Regions from separate parts of the Mesorhizobium sp. WSM4310 genome, predicted to be linked through region 1. Evidence: riboswitches for the same ligand, from Rfam matches in the RefSeq annotation. Region 1 holds a riboswitch; each other region holds the start of a gene.
What was found. A riboswitch is a leader RNA that binds a small molecule or an ion and turns the genes downstream of it on or off. The one in region 1 is predicted to bind thiamine pyrophosphate.
Positions count from the first base shown of each region.

Region 2: it holds a riboswitch for thiamine pyrophosphate, as region 1 does, so the genes downstream of both, thiB (thiamine ABC transporter substrate binding subunit) here and thiC (phosphomethylpyrimidine synthase ThiC) in region 1, are expected to answer to the same signal.
Region 3: it holds a riboswitch for thiamine pyrophosphate, as region 1 does, so the genes downstream of both, FJV80_RS30525 (YkoF family thiamine/hydroxymethylpyrimidine-binding protein) here and thiC (phosphomethylpyrimidine synthase ThiC) in region 1, are expected to answer to the same signal.

Region 1 covers NZ_VFTA01000048.1:27,660-33,044, forward strand. The annotation lists gene thiS (sulfur carrier protein ThiS) at 1-107, opposite strand, end outside; gene thiO (glycine oxidase ThiO) at 76-1,077, opposite strand; gene thiC (phosphomethylpyrimidine synthase ThiC) at 1,074-2,909, opposite strand; TPP riboswitch at 3,013-3,129, opposite strand; gene FJV80_RS31200 (hypothetical protein) at 3,447-3,710, opposite strand; gene FJV80_RS31205 (metallophosphoesterase) at 4,202-5,385, shown strand, end outside.
Region 2 covers NZ_VFTA01000014.1:38,138-43,522, reverse strand. The annotation lists gene FJV80_RS16780 (ABC-F family ATP-binding cassette domain-containing protein) at 1-1,008, opposite strand, end outside; gene FJV80_RS16775 (thiamine diphosphokinase) at 1,010-1,654, opposite strand; TPP riboswitch at 1,743-1,857, shown strand; gene thiB (thiamine ABC transporter substrate binding subunit) at 1,901-2,899, shown strand; gene thiP (thiamine/thiamine pyrophosphate ABC transporter permease) at 3,146-4,762, shown strand; gene thiQ (thiamine ABC transporter ATP-binding protein) at 4,770-5,385, shown strand, end outside.
Region 3 covers NZ_VFTA01000045.1:17,144-22,528, forward strand. The annotation lists gene FJV80_RS30505 (hypothetical protein) at 1-351, opposite strand, end outside; gene FJV80_RS30510 (glycosyltransferase family 39 protein) at 549-2,096, shown strand; gene msrA (peptide-methionine (S)-S-oxide reductase MsrA) at 2,271-2,789, shown strand; gene FJV80_RS30520 (hypothetical protein) at 2,893-3,186, opposite strand; TPP riboswitch at 3,181-3,294, shown strand; gene FJV80_RS30525 (YkoF family thiamine/hydroxymethylpyrimidine-binding protein) at 3,285-3,893, shown strand; gene FJV80_RS30530 (ABC transporter permease) at 3,937-4,755, shown strand; gene FJV80_RS30535 (ABC transporter ATP-binding protein) at 4,752-5,385, shown strand, end outside.

The DNA.
Region 1 (5,385 bases):
TTGACGGCGGTGGCGAGCCAATCGCCCTCATAGTCGAGCGCGGCAAGCAACTCGGCCAGCGTGGTGGCGGCAATCTCACGCGCCTCGCCGTTGACCATCAGTTTCATGAGCATGCTCCTTGGTTCTGTCTTGACTGAAAACCAGGTCGGCAGCCTGGCGCGCCATGGCGGGGGCGAGGAGAAAACCGTGACGATAAAGACCGTTGATCGCGATGATCTCACCGTCTGTTTCGACGCGTGGCAAATTGTCGGGAAATGCCGGACGGACACCCACACCGGTTTCAACGATCTCGGCCTCACCAAAGGCCGGATGGAGGGCATGGGCGGCGCCCAGCAGCTCCATCATGGAACGCGCCGTCACCGGTCCGGCGCTCTGGCTTTCAATCATCGTCGCTCCGATCATGAAACGGTGATCGGTGCGCGGCACGGCATAAAGCGGAAAGCGTGGATGAAGCAAACGGACCGGCCGCGACAGCGAGACATCAGGCGTGCGAAGGATCAGCATTTCGCCGCGAACACCGCGCAGCCTGTCATCGGCCGCTGCCATTCCCATGCAGTCTATCTGACGGGCGAATCCCGAAACAGGCCGGGCGTCGCAGCCGAAGTGGAATTTGACACCCATGGTCGCAAGCTTGTCATGAAGTGCCGCCATCGCCGGGCGTGGGTCGAGGTGAGCCTCGTCGGGGAAGAGCAATCCACGCCGGAAGCGGCCGGCGAGGTCGGGTTCCAGGAGCGCAATTTCGTTTTCATCGACGCGCCGATGCCCTGACGTGCGACTGGCGAACCGGTCAAGCTCACCGGCATCACGCGGCGCGGCCACGACCAATGTCCCGGCCCGTGTCACCTGACCCGACAGCACCGCATCCCACCAGTCGGCAGCATCGCGTCCGAGATCCAGCACCGGCTGCTCCGCGCTTTCGCGCTCGCACCATGGCGCCAGCATGCCGCCGGCGAACCACGACGCGTTGCCACCAAGGCCATGCCGCATCTCGGCGACGGTGACCGTCGCGCCGCGGGCGGCGAGTTCGAAAGCGACGGTGAGGCCGGCAACGCCGGCCCCTTTGACGAGCACCCTCATGATGGTTTGGGAGCCTCTGGCACGACCGGTACGCCAGTCTCGTCCGCCTGCATGTAGAGATCGCCGCCCTCCCGGTATTTTGCCGCCATTGCCGCCATGCCTTCCTTCTGGGCCTCGGCACGGATGTCGTGGGAAATGCGCATGGAGCAGAATTTCGGCCCGCACATCGAACAAAAATGTGCCAGCTTGTGCGCCTCCTTGGGCAAGGTCTGGTCGTGGAAGGACCGTGCGGTTTCGGGGTCGAGCGACAGGTTGAACTGGTCCTCCCAGCGGAACTCGAAGCGCGCGCGCGAAAGGGCATCATCCCTGGTTTTCGCTGCCGGATGGCCCTTCGCCAGATCGGCTGCATGGGCGGCTATCTTGTAGGTGATCACGCCAATCTTGACGTCGTTGCGGTCGGGAAGGCCGAGATGCTCTTTCGGCGTGACGTAGCAAAGCATTGCGGTGCCGAACCAGCCTATCATGGCGGCACCTATCCCTGAGGTGATGTGGTCATAGCCCGGCGCGATGTCGGTCGTCAGCGGCCCCAACGTGTAGAACGGCGCCTCACCGCACACTGCGAGCTGCTTGTCCATGTTCTGCTTGATCTTGTGCATGGGGACATGGCCCGGGCCTTCGATCATCACCTGGCAGTCCTTTGCCCAGGCAATCTTGGTGAGTTCTCCAAGTGTTTCCAGTTCGGCGAATTGCGCCGCGTCGTTCGCATCGGCGATTGAACCGGGACGAAGGCCGTCGCCGAGCGAGAAGGAGACGTCATAGGCTCTGGCGATGTCGCAGATCTCCTCGAAATGCTCGTAGAGGAAGCTCTCCCGGTGATGGTGCAGGCACCATTTGGCCATGATCGAGCCGCCGCGCGAGACGATGCCCGTGACCCGGTCGACGGTCAGCGGGATGTAGTGCAGCCGCACGCCGGCGTGGATGGTGAAATAGTCGACGCCTTGCTCGGCCTGCTCGATCAGCGTGTCGCGGTAGACCTCCCAGTTCAGATCCTCGGCGATGCCGTTGACCTTTTCCAGCGCCTGATAGAGCGGCACCGTACCGATCGGCACCGGCGCATTGCGCACGATCCAGTCGCGGATGTTGTGGATGTTGCGGCCGGTCGACAGGTCCATCACCGTGTCCGCGCCCCAGCGGATAGCCCAGACCATTTTTTCGACCTCTTCGGCCATCGACGATGTGACAGCCGAGTTACCGATGTTGGCGTTGATCTTGACCAGAAAATTGCGACCGATGATCATCGGCTCGCTCTCGGGATGATTGATGTTGGCGGGAATGATTGCGCGCCCGCGCGCCACCTCGTCGCGCACGAATTCGGGTGTGACGAAATCTGGGATCGCCGCGCCGAAGGCTTCGCCGTCGCGTTGCAGCTTGCCGCGCATCACCTCGCGGCCGAGATTCTCGCGGATGGCTACGAACTCCATTTCTGGCGTGATGATGCCGGCGCGCGCATAGGCAAGTTGGGTCACCGCCTTGCCCTGCTTGGCCTTGAGCGGCCGATTGCGTATCGGAAATTCCGGTGTCAGGCGCTCGCCGGTGGCGAATCCATTGTCTTCCGGCCGGACGTGGCGGCCGTCATAGGCTTCGACATCGCCACGCGCCGTGACCCATTCGTGGCGAAGCCGGGCAAGGCCTTTTTCGATGCTGGTTTCGACTGATGGATCGGTGTAGGGGCCGGACGGATCGTAGACGGTGACGGGCGGTTCGCCGGCCGTCGGATGGACGGAAATCTCGCGCATCGGCACCCTGATCTGCGGGTAGAGGACGCCGGGCTTGTGGATTTTCCGCGAGGCGGGCAGTGGTCCCGTCGATACGGCGGGGGTGAGGGCATTCATCGTGAGGCTCCTTTGCTCATGCATTGGAGACCCAGTTCTGTGCCGGAAGGATGAAAAGACGCTTCTGTAGACCTGCTGCAACAGGACCTCGGGCGTAAACTCCCGCAAAGCGCTTGCACCGTCCCTACGCCAGTATGAACTGGATCAGGTTCAACGGGTCACTGCGCCGCGAAAGCCAGCAGTATCTCAGCCCCTTGCCGGGACTCCCCTGGTGAATGCCTTAGGTTGAACGGGCTGACGCTATCTTGTCAAGCGCATTCGGGCGCCTTCGGCCGGTGGCGACGACCGGCGGCCAGCCGGGCGGAGAGCTCGCGCATGCATCGGGGACAAGTCACGCCCCGTAGACCGGGGCTGAATGGCCAAAGCCTCATTCGCTTCGTGAAGGATGGAGAAACTGTATTGGCCATGTGCGCGTATCGACCAAGTAGCTCAGGCGGTCACGGATGTGGTTATTCTGGTCGAAGGTGACGAACGGCCTTGGGGGTCACCTCCTTTAGGATTCAGAGGTTGGAAGACGGCTTCTCGCGATCACGGCCATCAGGAAATACCTGTCTTCGGCTCAACCTCGACATGGCGTCCGATCGACCGCAGATATACAGCTATCTCGTTCATGAGATGATCGCGTTCGCCGTAGATTTCAGCAATCCTACGCAGCTGTGGCTCGACGGCCCTCCGTTGCGCTGGCGTGAAATCAGCATCGCCAAAGACGTATCCCAAGTTGCCAATCGCGCAAATTTTGCAGCCGGCGTCCACAACTGCTTGTACGAATGCCGGAATGTCTTTTTCTTGCATGGTCTTCATGTCGAACCTCTCGTGAATGGCGTGCTTGCGCCCCAATCTGCCTTTTCAGCGTGTCCTCTGGGCGGCGCAAGCCCTGAGCGTGACTGTGCACGGGCAACCTCGACTATCCCATCTGCCACGCTCTTTAGAATCGGTGGGGTCTGGTGATCGCAGGCTGGGCCACTCAAAAGCCTGCAAGAAGAAAGTCATGGCGACCATTGCTCAAGATCGCAAGGGTGCGTGCAAGACCTTCCGTTGGCAGTCATGCACGCTCGCTCAGAGATAGTCCGGCCGCGGAAATTCTCCCTTATTCGTAAGAAAGCTCATTGAGCAACTGGGCATTGAGCAACTGGGTCTCACGTCACGGGTCTCGTGTGCTTCACAGCCGAAAAATAGCCGCCGTGGCAATTCTCGAAAAGTGCAGGCTACCTCGTTAAGGACACTGCGGATGATCGTTCGCGCTTGGCAAAAGCGAACGGATTAGTCTATGGCTCTCGGCAGGGGGGCGAGTTATGCGGCGGGTGCGAATCCTTCAAGTAGGCGATATTCACTATCCGGACTGGCATCCTTCCTCTAGCAACATCGATGCCAAGGATAGCAAGTTCGCTCCGAAAATAACGCAGAAGCTACGCGCGTCTTCGCTGCGTGCCGTCTTGACGAAACTTCGGCGGCTGACGACTTCGAAGCCCTTGGATTCGATCGCCTTCATGGGGGATTTCACGAGCCGTGGCGACAAGACCTTCATTGCTTCGGCATTCCAGCATTTCACGTTGCTCTGCCGCGCACAGGGACGCAGTTCAAAGGCGCTTCCGTTGATATTCGTACCGGGAAATCACGATGTGAACCGTGATGACGCGCGCGAACTTGGACCGACTGAGAAATTCAGCGAAATGGCGAGTTTAGCCGCCCGCTTGGGTTGGCAGACCGTTCCCGTGGACCAACCCGTGCACTTCAGACTTCCGACAGGATCCGCAGGCGCAAACTTCATCCTCGTCAACACAGCGATAGGCAGTTGGGAGCTTCAAAACCTTCCCGCGTTCCTTCGTGATCGTCTCGAGGCACTCAGTCCTTCTACAGAGCCTCTAGATCTCGGCTCGCCGGACATCTCGGGACATTCGCCCGCGACACCTCCCAGCGATCCAGACAAGGAGGCGTCCGACGACGAGTATTACGGTCAGATGGACACGCCATACATCTCGCGTGAGATGCTTGCAGGCCTACAGGAATTGCTCCAGCAGCCCGACATGCGTTACGGCATCATAATCGGCCATCACAATCTGCTGCCACAAAAGACTCCGCGCATTACGCCATACGCGGAGATGCTCAACAGCGGATTTGTCAGAACTCAGCTGCTGCAGGGCAACAAGCCTATCGTCTACCTGCATGGACACATACATGCTGATCCGGTCGAGATCGTCAACGATCCAAGGTTTCCGGACGGCAAATTGATCTGCATCTCAGCACCAGAGATACAGTCAGGTTTCAATGAGCTCGTCTTCTTCACGACCGATCAGGGAGAGCTCGTCGGCATCCGACTTATACCCTACCGCACCAATGTCGCCGACGGGACGGTCATGGAAGGCGAACATTGCTTTATTTCGACCATGTCCAACGGCAAGGCCTTTCTGAACAACGACACGTTTGACCTGCTGCGCCGACTGCGCGACCATGCCACCAGGCGCGGGAATGGGTTACT
Region 2 (5,385 bases), on a different contig from region 1:
GGCATCCGGCGCCAATTCGCCAGTCAGCATCTTCAAAAGCGTCGTCTTGCCGGCGCCGTTCGGTCCGACGAGGCCGACGCGGTCGCCGCGCTGGATGCGGGTCGAGAAGCCCTTGACCACGGTGAGGTCGCCAAAGCTCTTCTCGATGTTCTTGGCTTCGATCACCAGCTTGCCGGATTCGGCGGCGTCGCTCGCCACCATGGTCGCGGTGCCTTCGGCGCCGCGATGGCCGCGGAAACGCTGGCGCATGGTCTGCAGCTCGCCCAAGCGGCGCATGTTGCGCTTGCGGCGTGCGGTCACGCCATAGCGCAGCCAGTGCTCCTCGCGCACGATCTGGCGGCCAAGCTTGTGCTGCTCGCGCTCTTCCTCTTCCAGCACCTGGTCGCGCCATTCCTCGAAATGGCCAAAGCCCTTGTCCAGCCTGCGGGTCTGGCCACGGTCCAGCCAGACGGTGGCGCGCGACACGCGCTCGAGGAAACGGCGGTCGTGCGAGATGACGATGAGCGCCGAGGAGGTGCGCACGAGCTCTTCTTCCAGCCATTCGATGACCGACAGGTCAAGATGGTTGGTCGGCTCGTCAAGCAACAGAATATCAGGCTCCGGCGCCATGACACGGGCCAGGGCCGCGCGCCTGGCCTCGCCGCCTGAGAGATCGCCCGGCCGTTCCTCGCCGGTGAGACCAAGATGCTCCATCAGATAGGAGGCGCGGTAAGGATCGTCGGCTGGCCCAAGCCCCGCCTCGACATAGGCGCGCACGCTGGCGAAACCTTCCATGTCGGGCATCTGCGGCAGATAGCGGACGGTTGCCGAGGGCTGGCGGAACACCTCGCCATCCTGCGGCTCGATCAGGCCGGCGGCGATCTTGAGCAGCGTCGATTTGCCGGACCCGTTGCGGCCGACCAGCGCGATCTTGTCACCAGCCGAAGCGGTCAAGGCGGCGCCGTCGAGCAGCGGTGCGCCGCCAAAGGTCAGTTTTATCCCGTCGAGATTGAGAAGGGGCGGGGCCATGTCAGCTTTCAGGTAGTGGATACGGATGCGCGAGCAGCAGCGCGCGGCCGTGGCCGAGCGCGATTTCGAGGCGGCCCTTGACCTCGTTGGAAATGGTCAGCGACGAACCGAAGGCCACCTCGACCTGGTCGAGCGGCCATTTGGCGCCGGTGACGGTCAGGCCGACAAGTTCGGAAAAGCCGAGGATCGAAAACAGCGTGCCGTCGGCATAGTCGAAGCCGGCCGTTCCCAACGCCAAGGGTACGCCTTCCTGCGCGCCGCTGGTCAACAGCACCTCCGTTCCGGCCTCGGCCAGGCGCAGGGCGAGCGCCAGATGCAGGAAAGCGTGGTCGGCGCGCTTGCCGCCGAACGCGCCCGCCAGCACCAGGCTGGTCGCGCCGCGCTCGCGTGCGGCGGCGATGGCCAGTTCGCCGTCGGTCTTGTCCTTCTCCGCCGGAAAGGTCCGGCGCGGCACGGCGGCGAGATCGTCAGGCAGGTCGGCCGGCACGGAATCGAAATCGCCCACCCACAATTCAGGCACAAGACCCAGAAGCCGCGCATGGCCGATGCCGGCGTCGGCGGCAATGACGCGCGAGCCTCCGACCTGGCGGTCGAGCCGGGGCGTGCGGATGAGATCGCCGCCAAGCAGAATGGTGAATGTGCTCATATCTGGTGGCCTGTACCAGCCCGGCAGCGGAAACGGAAGGCCGGCAAACTGCCACTTGCGCGGTTCCCCGACCCGGCCTATGTGTCAAAACGCTCTAACGGGGTGCCGGACGCGATCTTCGCGGACCGGCTGAGAGGCAGTCTCGCCAACCCGCTGAACCTGATCCGGTTTGTACCGGCGGAGGGATTAGACGTTTCGGATAGTCCGACGCCTCAATTCCTTTCAATTCGAACGAAGGAGGCGCCGATGCGCACGCTTTTATACGCTCTTGTCTCGACCATGGCCGTGGCGCTGTCCGGGCCGGCCTTGGCCAAGGACAAGCTCACCGTCTACACCTATGAGAGCTTCACCGCCGACTGGGGCCCAGGCCCGGTGGTGAAGAAGGAATTCGAGGCCGAATGCGGCTGCGACGTCGAGTTCGTCTCGGTCGCCGATGGTGTGGCCCTGCTCAACCGCGTCAAGCTCGAAGGCGCGTCGACCAAGGCCGATATCGTGCTCGGCCTCGACACCAATCTCACCGCCGATGCCAAGGCCAGCGGTTTGTTTGCCCCGCATGGCGCGGTCTCCGATATCAATGTGCCGGGTGGCTGGAGCGACGATACTTTTGTTCCCTTCGACTACGGCTACTTCGCCGTCGTCTACGACACCGAAAAACTGAAAACGCCGCCGAAGAGCCTGAAGGAACTGGTCGAAGGCAGTGCCGATGACAAGATCGTCATCCAGGATCCGCGCACCTCGACGCCGGGTCTCGGCCTGCTGTTGTGGGTGAAGTCGGTCTATGGCGACAAGGCGCCGGAAGCCTGGGCCAAGCTCAAGACGAAGGTGCTGACCGTGACGCCGGGCTGGAGCGAGGCCTATGGCCTGTTCACCAAGGGCGAGGCGCCGATGGTGCTGTCCTACACGACCTCGCCGGCCTATCACATGGTCGCCGAGAACACGCAGCGCTACCAGGCCGCTTCTTTCGAGGAAGGCGAATATCTGCAGATCGAAGTCGCGGGCATCACCACGACCGGAGCCAAGAACCCGCTGGCGGCAAAATTCATCGCCTTCATGACCGGGCCGAAATTCCAGGACGCGATCCCCGAGACCAACTGGATGTTCCCGGCCGGCAAGACCGACAAGCCGCTCAACCCGGCCTTCGACAAACTGGTCAAGCCGACCAAGACCCTGCTGTTCAGCCCCGAGGAGGTCGCCGCCAATCGCAAGGCCTGGGTGGATGAATGGCTGGCGGTGATGAGCAAATAGTTTGGCCATATGATCGAAAGATGAGTGCTCTACGGCGCCCCCCTCTGTCCTGCCGGACATCTCCCCCACAAGGGGGGAGATCGAATGCTATCGGTGATTTCGCCAATCGCCGACGCTATAGGTATGAGCGAGGCGCTGAAACAGCCAATCTCCCCCCTTGTGGGGGAGATGTCCGGCAGGACAGAGGGGGGCGCCAAGGAACGCAACCTTCTATAAGTGTCGCTATGCGGAGACTGGCGGTCGATCGTGCAACGCGCTGATCCTCGCGCCAGCGCTGGCGTCATTGCGCTCGGCGCGATCACGCTGCTGATCGGCGGCGCATTTGCCGGGCTGCTTGTCGAAGGCGCTCACGATTTCTCGGGCGCCTGGGCGGCCTTCGATCCCTATCTGCTGCGCGTTGTGCGCTTCACGCTCTGGCAGGCCACCCTCTCGACCCTGCTTTCGGTCATCCCGGCGCTGGTGGTGGCGCGCGCCCTGTCGCGGCATCCGCGTTTCTTCGGCCGCGCCTTCATCCTGCAGCTCTTCGCCGTGCCTCTGGCGCTGCCGGCGATCGTCGCGGCGCTTGGCATACTGGCGCTGTACGGCCGTGCCGGCTATTTCGCCGGGCTGTTCAGCGCCGTCGGCGGCCAGGGTTGGCCAGGCATCTATGGCTTGTCCGGCATTCTCGTGGCCCACGTCTTCTTCAACCTGCCGTTGGCGACCCGCCTGTTCCTCGAGGCGCTGCAGACCATTCCCGCCGACCAGTGGCGGCTGGCAAGCCAGCTCGGCATGGCGGCGCGGCCGGCCTTCCGGCTGATCGAATGGCCGACGCTGCGCGCCGCTCTGCCGGGTGTCGCCGGGCTGGTCTTCATGCTCTGCATCACCTCCTTCACCATCGTGTTGACGCTCGGCGGCGGCCCGGCCGCGACGACGCTGGAGGTCGGCATCTACCAGGCACTGCGCTTCGATTTCGACCCGGCGCGGGCGGTCGCCCTGACCTTGCTGCAGATCGCGCTGACCTTTGTCATGGTGCTGGCATTGACGCGGCTTGGCGCCAATGTCGTCGGCGACACCAACCTGCCGGTGGCGGCGCGCCGTTATCTCTCCGTCAATACGACCGAGGCGTCACTCAACGCCGTGCTCATCGTGCTGGCGCTGCTGTTCGTTGTCGGACCGATGGCCGCGACCGTCTCGGCAGGCTTGGGCGCCGATCTCGGCCGGCTCGCCGGCGAGGCCACAGTCCGGCAGGCGACGCTGACCAGTGTGGTGCTGGCTTTCCTGTCGGCGCTGCTTTCGGTGATGCTGTCGCTGGCGCTGACCATGGCGCGGCGGGCACTCGCGTTGAACCGCCGCTCCAGTCCAGGAACACTGCTCGAACATGCCACGGATACCGGCGCCGGTTTTGTGCTGGTCGTGCCGCCGATCGTCATCGGAGCCGGCTGGTTCCTCCTGCTGCGCCATGCCGGCGATGTCTTTGCCATCGCCCCGGTCATGGTCGTCACCGTCAACGCGGTCATGGCTATGCCTTTCGCGCTGCGGGCCGTCCGTCCCGCCTATGACGCGGCGAGCGAGCGCCACGAACGGCTCTGCGCGCAGCTCGGCATTTCCGGCTGGGCGAGGCTGCGGCTGGTCGACTGGCCGTCATTGCGGCGGCCGCTCGCCACTGCCTTCGCCTTCGCCATGGCGCTGTCGCTCGGCGATCTCGGCGTCATCGCACTGTTCGGCAGTGATTCCGTGCAGACCTTGCCTTACCTTCTCCTGGCGCGCATGGGCAGCTACCGCACCGAGGACGCCGCCGGCCTGGCGCTGTTGCTTGGCCTCGTTTGCCTCGCCCTGGTGCTGGCGGCTGACTGGCTGGGAAGAGACAAGGTCTGCAATGTCTGACGGGGGGATGAGAGGGAAGGGTGTTCCGGTGCGGCTGGACAAGGTCTCGTTCAGCTATGGCGAGTTGCCGCTCACCTTCGATGTCGCCTTCGCGGCGGCGGAAATCACCGCCATCATGGGGCCGAGCGGTTCGGGCAAGTCGACCCTGCTCAACCTCGTCGCCGGCTTCGAGACGCCGCGGTCAGGCCGTGTGGTGATCGGCGGTGTCGATGTCGGCGCCGATCCTCCGGCTGCGCGGCCGGTGTCGATGGTGTTTCAGGAAAACAACCTTTTTGCGCATCTCTCCGTCGAGCAGAATGTCGGGCTCGGCCGCTCGCCATCGCTGCGGCTGACCGAAGCCGATCGAACCGCCATTGCCGAGGCATTGGAACGCACAGGCCTTGGCGGCAAGGACAAGCGGCTGCCGCGCGAACTCTCCGGCGGCGAGCGCCAGCGCGTCGCCCTGGCGCGCGTGCTGGTGCGCGATCGCCCGGTGCTGCTGCTCGACGAGCCCTTCGCTTCGCTCGGGCCCGCCTTGCGTGACGATATGCTCGACCTGGTTGCCGGTGTGCATGCGGAGCGCTGCATGACGGTGCTGTTCGTCACGCACCAGCCACAGGACGCCCGCCGCATCGGCCAGAATG
Region 3 (5,385 bases), on a different contig from region 1:
GCCGGCATGGCCCGCCAGCAGGGCGCGCACCAGGAACACCAGCGAACCACAATTCATGACGCTGACGACGCCGGTCATCACCAGCGCCGTCCTGCGGATGATGACGCGAAACCGGCCGACCAGATACCAGTGCTCCTCCTCGAGCGCTTTCTGGCTGGCGACCTGTGTCCAGGCGGTGGCGACGGACAGGGGCACGAGCAAGGCGGCCTCCAGCGCCGGCGCCAGCCAGCGCGGGCCGAACGAAAGATCGTTGATCACCAGGAGCTGCAAACAGATGATGACGAGGACAGCCGCACGTGCCAGCCAGAAGTCGAGCGCGCGATGGTGGATGACGGCATGGTGGTGACGCATCGATATCAGGGATGTTCAGACAGGACCAAATGGGCGGCTGTTCTGCCGGGGGAGGGCAGCGGAGCGCCGAAATTCCTGCCCAATCTTGGTTTTGCAATGGCTTGCAAGTATACTTTTTTGTAAGCTTTGATTATGGGGACTGTTCGGCAAACCGGACGATGTGATTTAAGCGCCGCATGGTGGGAATAAACGACTCCATGGATGGTTGGGCGCCGGCGGGGCTGACTTCCGCCGGCCTCGACTCGTCATCGGTATGGCCCGGCCTGCTCCGCCATCCCTGGTATTTGCTGGCGCTTTTGTGCCTGGTGCAGATCCTGTGCTGGACGGCGGTGCCGGCACTGATCGATCCCGCCCCGCCCGGCGACGTGGTGGAAGGTTTCATGTGGGGCCGCGAATGGGTGCTGTTGACCTACAAGCACCCACAGCTTCCAGGCTGGCTGCTCGAAACCAGCCATCTTCTGACCGGATCGTTCCGCTGGCCGCAATATCTGGTTGCCCAGCTGACGATCTCGTCGACCTTCGTCCTGGTCTACCTGCTGGCCCGCGACATGCTCGGGCAAAGCCGTGCGCTGGCCGCCGTGCTTTTGATGCCGTCGCTCTATTTCTTCGGCTGGCCGACCCCGCAATTCAATCATGACTACGCGCAGATGCCGTTCTGGGCGGCCATCTGCTGGCTGCTCTGGCGCGCCGGCCGTGGCGGCGGGCCGGGCTGGTGGCTGGCGCTTGGACTGGTGTCGGGCGTCGGGCTCTATGCCAAGTTCTCTACCGGCCTGCTGCTTGCCTTCGGCGCGCTCTGGCTGTTGCGCGACGCACGCGCGCGCAGCCGGCTGGCGACGCCCTGGCCATGGCTTGGCCTTGCCGTTTTTCTCGCCGTTGCCACACCGCTGGCCATCGCGCTCTACCGCATCGATTTCCTGCCGCTGACCTATTTCGCCGCCCGCGACCAATGGGTGGCCGAACACCGGGCGCGCCTTTATTACATAGGTGTCCAGATGGCCGGACTCTCCGGCCTTCTTCTGGTGCTGGCGATATCAGGCCTGCTGCGGCGCTCGCCCGCCCCCGAAGTGCCCGTCGAGCGCAGCATTCTGGTCTATCTCGTGTGGATGGGGCTCGGCCCGGGGACCCTGATCATGGTGGCCTCGTTGTTCATTGGCGCCGGCGAGTCCTGGGGCGCGCCGATGTACAATCTTGTCGGTGTCACGGTGCTGGCCTTCCTCGGCCACCGGCTCGGCGCCATCGAGATGCGAAGGCTGGCGATCTGCGCGTTCCTCTGCATCGTCACCGTGTCGGGCGCCTATGCTGCGCTGCGCTGGACGGGCTGCAATGTGCGGGGGCGCTTGGATGCCGTCTGCTGGCCGGCGGAGCCGATCGCGGACGAGGCCGAGGCGGTCTGGCACGCGGCGGCGCCCGGCCGGCTCGACATTGTCGGCGGCGATACCCAGGTGGCCTTGCTGGCTGGCCTCAATGCCTATGACAAGCCGTCGATCTTCACCGATCTTGACACCCGGTTGGCGCCCTGGATCACCAGGCAGCGCTTGCGCGACCACGGCATGCTGATGGTTTGGCGAGGACATGGCGTGCCGCCGCAGTTGCGGACATGGCTGGGCAACCTCCCGGTCAAGACCGTTCTTTTCAATTGGTCGCGCACGGCGCCGCCTTTGGCAATCAGCTTTGCTGCCATTCCGCCGGGCACGCTCTATCCGCAGCTTGCCGTCGACAGCCCGACCCGGCATCTGCCCAACTGAAACGGTTCGATCCCCGATCGCGTCGTGATATCGTTCGTTCATGGCCGCGTTGTTTCCACGCGACTGGACGAAGCGGACGACAATGCCCATCTATTGGGAAATCCAATTTTGTCTGCGCAATTCCGGGCGGGAAACGCTCGCATGAGCTGGAATTGCTTTTTGAGGAGACGTGACATGGCGACTTCGACCGAACGCGCAGTGCTTGCCGGTGGCTGTTTCTGGGGCATGCAGGATCTGATACGGCGCTATCCCGGCGTCATCTCCACGCGCGTCGGCTATAGTGGCGGCGATGTGGCCAACGCCACCTATCGCAACCACGGCACCCATGCCGAAGCCATCGAGATCAATTTCGATCCGGCAGTGATCAGCTATCGCACGCTGCTGGAGCGCTTTTTCCAGATCCACGACCCGACGACGCGCAACCGCCAGGGCAATGATGTCGGGTTGAGCTACCGTTCGGCGATCTACTATACGAGCGACGAGCAGAAGCTCGTCGCCGAAGATACCATTGCCGATGTCGATGCCTCCGGCCTGTGGCCAGGCAAGGTCGTCACGGAAGTCGCGCCGGCCAGTGCCTTCTGGGATGCCGAGCCCGAGCATCAGGACTATCTGGAGAAATATCCAAACGGCTACACCTGCCACTTCGTCAGGCCGGGCTGGAAGCTGCCGGTTCGCGAGAAGGCCGCATCCTAACGATTGGGCAAAAAGCATCGTTGGGAATGATATCGAAAAGCCGCCGGATGTCCGGCGGCTTTTTCAGTTTGGGCAATCACTTACTTGCCGCAGTTGTTGTCGTTCACGGTGGGGCCGTCGCGTTGCCGTTGGCATCGGACTGCGCGCCTTGCGGATTGGTCGGGCAATTGCGATCCGCATCGGAGTTCATGTCGCCCGGCGCGATGGTCGTGCTGTTGGTAATTGCCGGATCGACCGTATCGGGCGAAGCCGGCGTGCTCGGGTCTACAGTCACTGACCGGCCGCTGCCGCCGGACCCATCCATGGCGTTTGCGGTGTTGCTGGTGCAACGCTTTTGGCCCGGTGCGCTGAAAAAACGGCTTCCCCTTCCGTTGGAATGGTGCTTTAACGCGCTCATCCACAGGGGTGCTCCGTACGGTCGGGGCTGAGACGGGGGCGGCAAGCCCACAGACCCTAGAAGCTGATCTGGGTAATACCAGCGGAGCGAGGCGGGCGATGTTTTCAGGCGCACAGATTTCCCTTTATCCCATGGCCGACGATTTCGTCGGTGTCATCTTGGGCGCGCTCGGCGCGCTCGACCCCTACCGGGACAGGCTCCGTATCGAGACCGACGACATCTCGACCTTGCTGGTCGGGCCACCCGAAGTGTTGTTCCCGGCGCTGCGCGACCTGTTCGTGGCGGCGGCGCGGAGCGGCAAGCATTGCGTGCTGTCGGCCGCCATTTCGCGCGGCTGTCCCGGCGAGCCGGACGATCCGATCTGCCGCTCCGACGCGTTTGGCGGGCCTGTCGGGCCGCTCGGGCCGCGCAAGGAAGCCGCCATCACTGTCGTGCGCAATGCTGCTGCCACCGGCCAGCCGGCGGCGGCGCAATTCTCGCTCTATGTGATGGGCACCGGCGACCACATGGATGAGATCTATGGCTGCATCGATTTCCTGAAACAGTCCGGCGTCTACGATCGCTCCAAGAACTTCTGCACCAAACTGCGCGGCGATACCGGCGCGATCTTTTCGGCGCTGAATGAAGCCTTCTGCCGCTTCGGGCCGGGCGCCGGCCACGTAACCCTTGACGTCACGGTTTCCGCCAACAGCCCCACCGCTGTCTGAACAGAACGCGCCTTCGTCGCGCGGCCGTCAAGGTTATCCTCTCTTGGTCTCATCGTCGTCAAGCCGCCCGCGGCAGCTCGCGGGTCTCTTCGCCAAGGCAGCACCGGCCGTGATGTCGGTCGGGTTGCTGCTCGTGGCCTGGGAACTCTACGCAAATTATTCCGGCATCAAACCGACGATCCTGCCGGCGCCGTCGCGCGTCTTCGAACAGGCAATGCTCAATCGCGAGGCGCTGATCGACAACGCCATTCCCACCATCCGCGCCACGCTGATGGGCTTTGCCTGCTCGCTCGGCGCCGCTTTCGCGCTGTCTATGCTGGTCGACTTCTTCCAGCCGCTGCGGCGGGCGCTGTTTCCTGTCTTCATCGTCAGCCAGACCTTGCCGCTGGTGGCCATCGCGCCGCTAGTGGTGTTGTGGTTCGGCTTCGGTTTGACGCCGAAGATCATGCTGGTGGCACTGGTCACCTTCTTCCCGATGCTGGTGGCTCTGGTGCAGGGCTACGAGGCGACCGAGGTGGAGATCGGTCAGATGCTGCGCGCCATGGGGGCAGGGTGCTGGCGTGTTTTCGTTCTGGCGCGGCTGCCTTCGGCACTGCCGTATTTCTTCGCCGGCCTGCGGATATCCATCACCTATGCCGTGGTCGGCGCCATCTTCGCCGAATATGCCGGTGCGGCCAAGGGACTAGGCATCTACATGCTCAACGCCAAGAACAATTTCCGCCCCGATCTGGTGCTGGCCGCGGTCGGCGTCAGTGCCGCACTCACGCTGATCCTGTTTGGGCTGACGGCGCTCTTGCAGCGCCTCGCCATGCCCTGGGAACGGATCGACCGCCAGCCGGCAGGGAAGGGGCCGGGGCGATGAGCCGGCTCGAATTGCGGCATGTGCGCAAGGCGTTTGGCGGCCTCGACGTGCTCGCCGACATTTCGCTCAGCGTCGGTGCCGGCGAATTCGTCTCGATCCTTGGGCCTTCGGGTGCCGGCAAGTCGACGCTGTTCCAGCTTCTGACGGGTGCCGAGCATGGCGAAGGCGAGATGTTGTTCGACGACATGCCGCTCGACGACCATGGCCGGCATTTCGCATTCATGCCGCAGCGCGACGCCCTGATGCCGTGGCGGCGCATCCTCGACAACACGACACTCGGGCTGGAAGTGCAAGGCGTCGGACGCCAGGCGGCGCGGGCGCGGGTCGCGCCGCTGCTTGCCGAGTTCGGGCTCGCCGGCTTCGAGCGGCATTTTCCGGCACAGCTTTCCGGCGGCATGCGCCAGCGCGCGGCGCTTTTGCGCACCGTGGTGCAGGAGCGCGACATGCTTTTGCTCGACGAGCCGTTTGGCGCGCTCGACGCACTGACCCGCGCGGCCATGCAGCGCTGGCTCGAGCAGATGTGGCGGCATCATCGCTGGACGGCGCTGCTGATCACCCACGATGTGCGCGAGGCGGTGTTCCTGTCCGACCGCATCTATGTGCTGTCGGCGCGCCCGGCCCGTGTGTTGC